2 regions of the Corynebacterium sp. USCH3 genome follow, and region 1 is predicted to be linked to the other one. Evidence: riboswitches for the same ligand, from Rfam matches in the RefSeq annotation. Region 1 holds a riboswitch; the other holds the start of a gene.
What was found. A riboswitch is a leader RNA that binds a small molecule or an ion and turns the genes downstream of it on or off. The one in region 1 is predicted to bind thiamine pyrophosphate.
Positions count from the first base shown of each region.

Region 2: it holds a riboswitch for thiamine pyrophosphate, as region 1 does, so the genes downstream of both, thiC (phosphomethylpyrimidine synthase ThiC) here and thiO (glycine oxidase ThiO) in region 1, are expected to answer to the same signal.

Region 1 covers NZ_JAQPZT010000002.1:183,915-189,927, forward strand. Annotated here, with positions in the region: gene PQI66_RS04125 (acyl-CoA dehydrogenase family protein) at 1-869, opposite strand, end outside; gene PQI66_RS04130 (NAD(P)H-binding protein) at 1,036-1,698, shown strand; gene PQI66_RS04135 (DUF4334 domain-containing protein) at 1,711-2,220, shown strand; gene thiE (thiamine phosphate synthase) at 2,243-2,956, opposite strand; TPP riboswitch at 3,009-3,120, shown strand; gene thiO (glycine oxidase ThiO) at 3,113-4,285, shown strand; gene thiS (sulfur carrier protein ThiS) at 4,282-4,497, shown strand; gene PQI66_RS04155 (thiazole synthase) at 4,521-5,315, shown strand; gene moeB (molybdopterin-synthase adenylyltransferase MoeB) at 5,336-6,013, shown strand, end outside.
Region 2 covers NZ_JAQPZT010000003.1:516,224-522,236, reverse strand. Annotated here, with positions in the region: gene PQI66_RS08610 (NADP-dependent oxidoreductase) at 1-257, opposite strand, end outside; gene PQI66_RS08605 (hypothetical protein) at 514-693, opposite strand; gene PQI66_RS08600 (VOC family protein) at 761-1,201, opposite strand; partial or broken gene PQI66_RS08595 (aldo/keto reductase) at 1,423-1,801, opposite strand; gene PQI66_RS08590 (hypothetical protein) at 2,044-2,214, opposite strand; gene PQI66_RS08585 (hypothetical protein) at 2,204-2,386, shown strand; gene thiC (phosphomethylpyrimidine synthase ThiC) at 2,377-4,134, opposite strand; TPP riboswitch at 4,133-4,241, opposite strand; gene PQI66_RS08575 (sulfite exporter TauE/SafE family protein) at 4,294-5,046, opposite strand; gene PQI66_RS08570 (SPFH domain-containing protein) at 5,202-6,013, shown strand, end outside.

The DNA of each region.
Region 1 (6,013 bases):
CGTAGCTTCACGTCGTAGAGACGGTTGCGGAAGATCGGGTCGTCGATCACCCGGCGCCCACCCGTGCTGCGCGTGGCCGCCATCTCCACCAGGTCGGCGTAGTGCCGCTGACTGGTGCCGACCTGGGTGATGCCGTTGCGCTCGTTGCCCAGGAGGAACTTGGCGTAGGTCCATCCCTTGTTCTCTTCACCGACGAGGTTCTCCACCGGAATCCTGACGTCGGTGAAGAAGAACTCGTTGACTTCGACGGACCCGTCGATGAGCCGGATCGGGCGTCGCTCGATCCCCGGGGTGTCCAGGTCCACCAGCAGGAAGGAGATACCCTGCTGGGGCTTGGGGGCGTCCGGGGCCGTGCGGGCGAGCAGGAACATCCACTCCCCGTACTGGCCGAGGGTCGTCCAGGTCTTCTGACCGTTGACCACGTAGTGGTCCCCGTCCCGCACCGCGGTGGTCTTCAGGCCGGCCAGGTCCGACCCCGCACCCGGTTCCGAGAACCCCTGCGACCACCAGATGTCGAGATTCGCGGTCTTCGCCAGGAAACGGTCCTTGATCTCGTCGCTGCCGAAGGCGGCGATGACGGGCCCCACCATACTGGTGTTGAACGCCAGCGGCTCCGGGACACCGGCCCGCTGGATCTCATTGGTGTAGATGTGGCGTTGAATGGGCGTCCAGTCCCGTCCGCCGTACTCCACCGGCCAGTGCGGCACCGCCACCCCGTGGCCGTTGAGGATGCGCTGGGAGGCGACGATGTCGTCACGGGTGACGTGTCCTGCCCGCATACGCGCGCGGATATCCGCTGGTACGTCGGCGAAAATAGTGCGGAGTTCGTCACGGAAGGCGACGTCCTCCCCGGAAAGCTCGAGATCCACGGGCACTGCTCCTCAACTATGTCTTGAATCACCATTCAGTTCTGACATGACACAGGTTACTACGTTTCTCCACACTCCGGGGAATAGACGGAGCGGTCCGCCCGTTGTTCCGGACAGACAGCGGCTGAGAGCCGACCTTCACCCACTCCCCCAGGAGGACGAGACCATGACGGACATTCTCATCATCGGAGGACACGGCAAAGTGGGGCTCCTCGCAGCCCCGAAACTGGTGTCCGGAGGCTTCACTGTCACCTCCCTCATCCGGAACCCCGACCAGGTCGCCGACATCGAGTCCCTCGGCGCCACCGCGCTGGTGAGGGACGTCACCCAGCTCACCCCCGGCGAGTGGGACGATCTCCTCGCCGGATACGACGTCGTCGTGTGGACCGCGGGCAACGGTGGCCGCGCCGGCGCCGACGTCACCTACGCCGTCGACCGCGACGCGGCCCTCGCCGTCATCGACTCCCTCGAGAGACTGCGCGACGCCGGTACCACGCCCCGCTACCTCAACGTGTCCTACGCCGGCGCACGCCACCACACCGTCCCCGAGTCCGACAGTTTCTTCGCCTACGCCGACGCGAAGAAGACCGTCGACGACCGTCTCGACGCCACCGCCGGGCTGGACTACCTCATCCTCGGGCCGGCGACGCTCACCGATGAGCCCGCCGAAGGAGCGGCCCCCGTCGCCGACGACCTCGACAGGTCGGACGCACACACCTCCCGTGAGCTCGTCGCCGACGTGATCGTCGAGTTCGCCGGCCGGGGGGACCTGGGCGGGCAGCGCACCGTTGAATTCGTGGACGGTTCCTCACCGGTCGACGAACTCTGACACGATGGGCTCATGCCCCAGGACGCTGAGCTCACCACGGCGCTGAGCCGGTTCGATGCACTGCCCGCGGTCACCACCGATGAGCTGGTGGGTCGGTGGCGCGGCTCCGAGGTCGCGACGGGACATCCTCTCGACGGCGTACTCGCCGCCGTGGGCTGGCACGGCAAGCGGTTCGACAGCGTCGACGACGGTCATCCGCTGATATTCGGCTCAGAAACGTCACTTTTCGCCGCGAACCCCGCGCTGGTGCCGATGTCCACCGGGATACGGCTCCGCTCCCTGGCCACGTTCGGACCCTTTCCTGCACTCCTGCGGGGTTATCTCCGGGCGACGGCGACGAAGCGTCCCCGGGCCCGTCTCCGGATGATGGAGTACCGCGGGGTGGTCAGCGCGACGATGGTCTACGACGACCTCCCCATCAACGACCACTTCCGGCGCGTCGACCCCAGGACGCTACTCGGTGTGATGGACTTCCGGCACACCCCGCGCCCGTATGTTTTCCTGCTGCACAGGGAAGACTGAACCAGTCCCCCGTGCACGACACTCACGTCCGGTCCGGAAGGGACGTCAGCTGCGTTCTCAGCTCTGAGGCGGCGTCGCGCGGGCTCCGCGCCTCGGTGACCGCCCGGACGACGACCGCACGCCGGGCGCCGGCGGCGAGGACGTCCGGCAGGGTGTCCCGGTTGACCCCGCCGATCGCGAACCACGGCTTCCCACCGGACTTCCCCCCTGCCCCGTCGCCCACCATGTCGGCGGTCCGGGACACAAACCCCAGCCCCGTCGCCGCACGACCCGGCTTCGTCGGCGTCTCCCACACCGGTCCCGTGCAGAAGTAGTCGAGATCGGTGTCGCGGGCCGCGGCCTCCGCCTGGTCGGAGGTGTGGGTCGACAACCCCAGGAGGACGTCCGGGCCCAGGAGCTCCCGGGCCTGCGCGATACCCAGATCATCCTGCCCGACATGGAGAATGTCGGCACCGACCAACGCGGCGATGTCCGCCCGGTCATTCACCGCGAACAGTGCGCCGTGCTCGGCCGCCACCTCCGCCAGCACCTCGATCGCGGCGATCTCGCCCGCGGTGTCCAGCGTCTTGTCACGCAGCTGGATGATGTCCACGCCCCCGTCGTAGGCGGCGTGGAGGAACTCCCGCAGGTCACCCTGCTCCCGGCGCGCCGGAGTGCAGAGGTAGAGCCGCGCAGCCCGGAGCTGTCGCCGGCGTCGGTCCCCGGGGGAGGTGCCCGATGCGCCAGGGGTGTGCATGAGAGGGGTGTGCGTGCGTTGATGTAGGTCCATGTGGTGTGATGGTAGCTGTTACGCGAACTACGGGAGCCCCTGATGCCGGGGCTGAGAGGACCGGAGCCACCGGTCGACCGTCGACACCTGATGCGGGTCATGCCGCCGGAGGAAAGAACGCACATGCCCGAGACTCTTGTCGTCGGTGCCGGGGTCACCGGGCTCAGTACAGCCTGGTACCTGCGGCGGGCCGGCCACGCCGTCACCGTCGTCGACCCGTCCCCGGGTGACGGGGCGAGTCACGCCGCCGCCGGGATGATCGCACCCGTCAGTGAAGTCGTCCACCGGCACGACGCGATCCGCCCGCTGATGCTCGCCTCAGCTGCGGCGTACCCGCGGTTCATCGCCGACCTCGAGCGGACCGTCGGGTATCCCGCCGGTTACCGGCCCACCGCCACGCTGGGTGTGGGGTCCACCCCCGGGGACATGGCGACGTTCCGGGACCTCGCCGAGGTCCAGCGCGCGTCCGGCATGACGGTGGAGCCCCTGGGTGTACGCCAGGCGCGCCGGAGGGAACCGTCCCTGGCACCCGGTATCTCGGGCGCCGTCCTCGTCGCCGACGACCACCAGGTCAATCCGCGCATGCTGATGGAGGCGCTCACCGCGGCCGTGTGCGCTCCCGCCGGTCCGGACGGGCCGCGGGGCAGGGTGGTCACCCGGCGTGTCCTCGGCGTCGTACGCGAGGGTGCCACGGTGACGGGCGTGCGGCTGGACGACGGCGGTGAGCTGCGTGCGGAGACCACCGTCCTGTGCCCGGGCCTCACGTTGGCTGATATCGACGGGCTCCCGGAAGCGCGATGCGTGCGACTGCGCCCGGTACACGGCGACATCCTGCGCGCGCGGGTGAGACCGGGACATCCCGGCCTGCTGGAGCACACGGTGCGTGGCCTGGTTGACGGTCGGCCGGTGTACCTCGTTCCCCGTGATGACGGAGAGATCGTCATCGGCGCCACGGAACGTGAGGACGGCTTCGACGGCGTCTCCCTCGACGGGGTGCACCAGCTCCTCCGGGACGCCCGGATCCTGGTCCCGGGGATAGCAGACCTCGAGCTCACCGAGATCCTGGCGCGGGCCCGCCCGGGGACGCCGGACGACCTGCCGTACCTCGGCGGCGTACCGGGTGTGGACGGTGTCGTCGTCTCGACGGGGTACTCCCGCCACGGGGTCCTGCTCGCTCCCCTGTGCGCCAGGCTCGCCACACTGCTGGTCACGGGGTCTCCCCCGGGCTGCCACGCAGCCGACCGCACGCCCGATGCCGCCCTGCTCGCCGCCACCTCCCTGGAAAGGACATCATGACCATCACCGTCAACGGAGAAGAACGCCGCCTCGATACCGCGGCGACGCTCGGTGACATCATCTCCGACCTCACCGGACAGAATCCGGACTCCGAGGAACTGGGCCTGGCCGTGGCGGTCGACGCAGCGATCGTCCCGCGCAGCCGGTGGTCCACCACCGACGTCCACGACGGTGCGGAGATCGAGATCATCACCGCCATGCAGGGAGGGTAGACACCGTGCCGACCCCACAGGACATGCTCACCGTCGGGACGTCCACGCTCACCTCGCGCCTGATCACCGGCACCGGCGGAGCAACGTCGCTGGAAGTACTGGAACAGGCGCTCACCGCGTCGGGGACGTCGATGACGACGGTCGCACTGCGCCGCTACAACCCCGCCACCGGGACGTCGCTGTTCGGTCTTCTCGACCGTCTCGGTATCGACGTCCTCCCCAACACCGCAGGCTGCTACACCGCCCGCGACGCGCTGCTCACCGCCCGACTGGGACGGGAGGCGCTCGGCACGACCCGGGTGAAACTGGAGATCCTCGCCGACGACCGGACGCTGCTGCCGGACGTCGTCGAACTCGTCGACGCCACCGAGACCCTCACCGCCGACGGGTTCGAGGTCTACGCCTACACCTCCGACGACCCCACCGTCGCCCGACACCTCGAGGCCGCCGGGGCGGTTGCGGTGATGCCGCTGGGGTCGCCCATCGGCACGGGCCTGGGAATCCTCAACCCCCACAACATCGAGATGATCTGCGACCGGGCAACCGTCCCGGTGATCCTGGATGCCGGCATCGGGACGGCGTCCGACGCGGCACAGGCGATGGAACTCGGCTGCGACGGGGTACTGCTGGCCAGTGCGGTCACCCGCGCCCAGGATCCCGCAGCCATGGCCGCCGCGATGCGGCACGCCGTCGAGGCGGGCCGCCTGGCACGACGTGCCGGACGGATCCCCCGGCGGCCGTGGACGCAGGGTGCCGTGGCGTCGTCGACCCCGGACGGGATGATCGGTCGCGCGGACCCGGCGGGGGCGGCGTGGTGAGCGCCGGGGTGAGCGGTCGGGTGACCGGCCCGCTCAGACTCCCCCTGGTCGAGCCGGCAACCGAACTCACCCCCGAGGAGTTGTCCCGGTACGCCCGGCACCTCACGCTCGACCGGATCGGCGTCGTCGGTCAGCGCCGGTTGAAGAATGCGCGCGTCCTCGTCGTCGGTGCGGGAGGATTGGGGTCGCCGGCGCTGCAGTACCTCGCCGCCGCCGGGGTCGGCACGCTCGGCATCGTCGACGACGACGTCGTGGAGGTGACGAACCTGCAGCGTCAGGTCATCCACGGTGTCGACTCGCTCGGCACGAGGAAGGTCGACTCCGCCGCCGCTGCCGTCGCCCGGATCAACCCCCTGGTCACCGTCGAACGCCACCCCGTGCGACTGGCCGCCGGCAACGTCACCGGACTCGTCGCCGGCTACGATCTCGTACTGGACGGGGCCGACAACTTCGCCACACGCTACCTCGTCTCCGACGCCTGCACCTTGACCTCCACGCCCTGTGTCTGGGGGTCGATCCTCCGCTTCGACGGACGGGTGTCGGTGTTCTGCTCGGGGCCCGCCCACGACGGCGTCACCTACCGGGACCTGCATCCGGACCTCCCGCCACCGGGTTCCGTCCCCAGCTGCGCCGCCGGTGGTGTCATCGGCTCGCTACCGGGAACCATCGGCTCCCTGATGAGCACGGAGGCGATCAAG
Region 2 (6,013 bases), on a different contig from region 1:
GCGGCAACCCGGTCTCCCACCGAGAATTCGGGGGTATCAGGCCCCGTCGCTTCGACGGTGCCGGCGACGTCCCACCCCGGGATGACGGGGAAGACGGCCTCCAGCATCGAATCGAGGCCGCCGGACATCACTTTCCAGTCGACGGGGTTCACGGCGGCGCGTTCGACCCGGATTAGGATGCTGCCGGGGCCTACTTTGGGCACCGGCACATCAGTGAGCTGCAGAATGTCAGGATTTCCGTATTCCGGGTAAGTCATGGCACGCATGTGTCAGCCAACAGGTCGGAACACCGTCGTATTCCATACCCCCTGGGGCACTACCCCCGTACCGGGCGCTGAACTGGGCATACCATGGTTGTTCCCCTACCCCGACCTCCACGCGGGCAGCGCCGCGCATCTCCTCGGTGAGCGCTGTATGAGCGTCGCGAGTACCTGAGCGACATTCCCCCCCCTCGTACCAGAGTCCCTTCGCCCCGTCCGCGAGGACAGGGGCGAAGGGACTCTGAAAGATATGTCAGTAGTGGGCGGGCGGATCACTGCCCGGGAAGGACTCTTCCTCCCACTGGTCCACACGACGCTCGGCAGATTCAGCACTTTCCTTGCCGGAACCGGGGCGCTCCGACTCGTCGTCCGCGACCTTCTTCAGGTCGGGGTCCACATCGTCACGGTCGTCGCGCTTCTTGTCGTCACTCATCGTGGCCTCCACTTCCCTTGTCTCTGGTCCACGTGTCGGATACCTTGCGCAGACCAGGATACGCGTCTCAGCGGAGTTCTTCCGCCAACGCGACGATGATCCCCTCGGGCCCCCGGAGGTAGCACAGCCGGTACGCGTCCTCGTACCGGACGATGTCACCGACGAGCTCGGAACCGTGCCCGACGAGTCGGCGGACGGTATCGTCCACGTCATCGACGGCGAACATGACCTGGCGCAGTCCCGGCGCCTCCACCGGCTCCGGTGCCTGCGCCGCAGGCCCGGGTTCCGGGCTCAGGTACCTGGTGAGCTCGATGCGTCCGTGACCGTCCGGAGTGTGCAGCATCGCGATGTCCGCGGTCACCCCGTCGATACCGCAGATCAGGTCCACCCACTCACCGTGGACCTGTGTTCTCCCGTCGACCTCCATCCCGAGTTCCCCGAAGAAGTCGACTGCCGCATCAAGATCCCGGACGACGACGGTGACATGGTCCATGCGCTGAAGTGCCATGGTGCCGAGCTTAGACCTGTGGACTCTCCCCGTAGACCCCCGTGGCTGTACGCAACGCCCCGTGGGCGAGGGGCTCCGCCATCTCCTCGTCTACTTCCCGCTGTACACCGGAAACGCGCTGCTCGCACCGTAGTCCTTCTCGCCGTAGGCGATCGGTGAATAAGCCTCGACCACCACGCCCCTGGCCTGGATGCGCAGTAGTCGATCAGGTCGCTCCCGAGGAAGTTGGAGACCCCGATGGACCGCAGTGTGCCTGCCCGGTAGGCCTCTTCCAGGGCGCGCCACGCTTCACGGTTGCCGTCGGCGTAGTCGCCGCCCCGGAAGTCGTCCCACGGTTGTGGGGCGTGGATCAGCATCAGGTCGAGGTAGTCCAGTCCCATGGTCTCCAGGGAACGGCCGATCGCGGCGACGGCACCGCCGTAGTCCTTGATCTCGGCGGCGAGCTTGGTGGGGACGAACAGGTCCCCACGTGTCACACCACTGGTACGGCCCCCTTCACCGACCCCGCGCTCATTGCCGTAGGCCTGGGCGGGTTCGATGTTGCGGTAACCGGCCTTCACCGCATCCCGGACGGTCTGGGGCTGCCTTGTCGTCGTCGATGAACTAGGTTCCCAGTCCCAGCGCCGGGATCGCCACGTCATTGGACAGGGTGTGGGTCTGGCTGTACGTCATCGGTTCTCCTTCGTCAGTGCGTTGTAGTGCTCGTCAGTGACCGGCTCCAACTACTCGTTGCCGGTGTCCTCACCCGGCACCTCAATCGCGAGGTGGGTGAACCAGGAGTCCGCAGTCGCCCCGTGCCGGTGCTTCACCCCTGCGGGGATGCTCACCACGGTTCCGGGGTGTCATGTGGCCTGCGCCTCCCCCTCTGCCTGGTACCAGCCGCTGCCGTCGGTGCACAGCAGGATCTGACCACCGCCGGACGATGCGTGGTGGATGTGCCAGTTGTTCCGGCTCCTGTTCACCGATCCCCGGATGCGTTCGTTGTACACGGACGGGGAGACGGTGGCCCGCACCGCCGCCTCCCAGTTACGCATGGAGGCGGCGAAGTACCCCGACGATTCCCGGCGGGCGAACCTGGTCGCTGAGCTCTCCGTGGGCGCCCCGGAACAGCACTTGGTGATCTGGACCGCCGCGGAGGGCTCCGTGACGCACCGGGCCCTGCAGCAGCTGCGCAGTCAGCTCTGATCGCCCACCGTGGGATGCGGGAGATACACCTGCGCGCCCGTGGCGAGGAATTCCTTGCTCTTGCGCTGCATCCCGACAATCGCCGCCTGAGCTTCGGCAGTGCCGTAGGTGTCCCGGATATCCTGCGAGATGCGCATGGAACAGAATTTCGGTCCACACATCGAGCAGAAGTGAGCCGTCTTCGCCGGTTCGGCGGGCAACGTCTCGTCATGGAAGTCCTGTGCGGTCACCGGGTCCAGTCCGAGGGCGAACTGGTCCCGCCACCGGAACTCGAACCGGGCCGTGGACAGGGCATCGTCGCGTGCGGTGGCACCCGGATGCCCTTTGGCCACGTCGGCGGCGTGTGCGGCGATCTTGTAGGTGATGACACCGGTCTTCACGTCGTCCCGGTTCGGCAGACCGAGATGCTCTTTGGGAGTCACGTAGCAGAGCATGGCGGTGCCGTAGCGGGCGATCTCGGTCGCCCCGATGGCCGAGGTGATGTGGTCGTACCCCGGCGCAATGTCGGTGACCAGCGGCCCGAGGGTGTAGAACGGCGCCCCATCGCACAACTCCTGCTGACGTTCGACGTTCTCGCGAACCTTGTGCAATGGGACGTGCCCGGGACCTTCCACCATGACCTGGACATCGTGCTCCCAGGCCCTGCGTGTCAGTTCGGCGAGGGTGTCGAGTTCGGCGAACTGTGCGGCGTCGTTCGCGTCCGCGATCGACCCCGGGCGCAGACCGTCGCCGAGGGAGAAGGCGACGTCATAGGCCGCAAAGATCTCGCAGAGCTCATCAAAGTGCGTGTAGAGGAAGTTCTCCTCGTGGTGTGCCAGGCACCAACCAGCCATAATCGATCCGCCGCGTGACACCATCCCGGTGACACGCTCGGCGGTCAGCGGGATGTAGCGCAGCAGGACGCCGGCGTGCACGGTCATGTAGTCCACGCCCTGCTCGCACTGTTCGATCACCGTGTCACGGTAGATGTCCCAGGTCAGTGCCTCTGCGTTGCCGTCGACCTTCTCCAGTGCCTGGTAGATCGGGACCGTGCCGATGGGGATCGGCGAGTTCCGGATGATCCACTCCCGGGTGGTGTGGATGTCGTTGCCCGTGGACAGGTCCATCACGGTGTCGGCACCCCAGGTCGCGGCCCACTCCAGCTTCGACACTTCCTCGCTGATTGAGCTGGTCACCGCTGAGTTGCCGATATTGGCGTTGACCTTCACCAGGAACGCCCGACCGATGATCATCGGTTCCGCTTCCGGGTGGTTGATGTTGAGCGGGATGATCGCGCGACCGGCGGCGACTTCGCTGCGCACCAGTTCCACGTCGCAGTTCTCCCGCAGGGCGACGAACCGCATTTCCGGGGTGACGACACCCCGACGTGCGTAGTGCATCTGCGTCACCGTGCGGCCCGGTGCCGCACAACGGGGTTCGGGACGTCGTCCCTGCCACTGCTGGGACGGTGCGCCGCGGCGCACGGCGGCCCGGCCGTCGTCAAGCAACTGTCGTTCACGGATTCGCTGGACCCGGGTGTCGCCGCGTGCCCGGATCCATTCATCACGCCAGGGGTCCAGGCCCTCTTCCGGAACGCTGCCCGGCCCGGCGGTCCGGTACACCTGCAGCGGCGGGTTGGGACTGCCGTCCGGGGAGGCCTCCTGGTGGATCTCGGTGACCGGGACCCGGATACCATGGTCTTCGATCCATCCGCGACGGTGCGCGGGGTGCTGCTGGACAGGGGTGGACGGGGCAGACGGAGTAGACACAGCTACGCTCCTCACTTCCTACGCCGGTATCAACCGGATCAGGTTCGACGGTCCCGGACGATCACAGTCCGGTCTCAGCCCCTCGTGGGGCACCCGTGTGGACGCCTCATGCCTACCACGGCGGCACAGCACCTGCAATCGGTCAACGCTCAGCGTTGCTCAGAGCATGGCTACGACACCATTGATGACCAGCGTCACCGCACCGGCGAATGCCAGCAGCGTGGCGAGCTTCCTCGTCCCGTCGCTGGAGAGCCGGTCGTAGAGTCTGTCGCCGAACCAGGCTCCGACGAAGATCGCGGCGACGGCGAGGATCCACAACCAGGCGGGCAGGCCGCCGACGTCGACGCCACCGAAGATGACGATCTTGAGCACGAAGGACAGCAAGTTGGCGACGACGATCACCGGGTGCAGTGTGGCGACGAAGTCGCGGTAGTCCCAGCCGGTCAGGCGCGCGTACACGGTGAACGCAGGCGCCGCGATGCCGGCGACGGTGCTCATGAACCCGCCCGCAGCTCCGGCCAGCACCATGGGGACGACGGCTCGTTCCGACACCCGCGCCGTGTCCGGCTGGAACAACGTGACCGCCAGTGCGGCGAGGACCAGGACACCGACGGTGACCAGCAGCCAGGGGCCGTCGATGAGCAGGACGACGAACGCTGCCGGCAGCGAGCCGAGGAACAGTCCCCCGGCAAGACAGCTGAAACGTCGCCAGTCGGTCTTCGCCCGCACCGCCCAGGCGTTGTTCACCGCGTTGATCGTGGACAGTCCGTTGACCACGGTCACTCCCGCCGCCGGGCCCAGCGCCACGGAGAGCACCGGGCCGGCGACCAGACCGACGCCCATCCCGGTGATGCGTTGGAGCACCGCTCCGACAAGAACGGCGAGTATCAGCACGATCGCGACGGTGGACACAACCCCCGAGCATAAACACCGTGGGCACGCCGGTACGTCGGCAGGCCTGCCGTCCGTGGTCGCCCGTCCCCGAGAACGTTTCCCCCTGTGCGATATGCTCAGGGTGTACTAAGTGTTCTCCTGCCCGTTCCCCGTTGCGACCGAAAGAAGAACGAATGCTCTACGATGTCCCGAAGCCGACCGAAGCCCTGCTGATCACCGGTGGCATGATCGCGCGTAAACCCGACAACCCCTACCGTGTCGTCATCGGTGGCGGTGCCTGGTCCGTCCCGGTGCTGCACCGTGTCCAGCGCTTCCACATCGGCGCGAACACCGTGAACATCGCGGTGCGTGCCCAGTCGAAGCAGAACGTCGACGTGGACGTCGAGGCCTCCGTGGTGTTCTCCGTGACCGCGGACAAGAACAGCGTGGTCGAGGCTGCGAACAGGTTCCTGGGTGTCGATCAGGGCCAGATCGTCTCCACCGCCCAGGACATCTTCTCCGGCGAGACCCGCGCGATGATCGGGCAGCTCACCGTGGAGGAGATGATCTCCGACCGCACGGCGCTGGCCAGCCAGGTGCTCTCCAACGCCGAGCCGCGCATGCTGCGCTTCGGCTGGCAGATCGACAGCTTCCAGATCAACTCGATCAGCGACCCGAACGGCTACATCCAGGCCCTCTCCGCCCCGGAGCTGGCCCGCGTCCAGCGTGAGCGTGCCGTCGCCGAGGCCCAGCGGGACGCCGAGATCGCCGAGGAGCAGCAGAAGTCCGAGCGTCGCAAGTCCGACTTCCAGCGGGAGACGGACACGAAGGTCGCGGAGAACACCAAGGAGATCGCCGCCGCCAAGGCCGAGGCCAACGCCGCGGGTCCGCGTGCTGAGGCCGAGGCCCAGGAGCAGGTCATCGCCGCACAGGCCGCCCTGGCGCGTCGCCGTGCCGAGACCGACCGTGAGGTCGCCGAGGAGCAGGCCCGTCTAGCCGAGTCGCA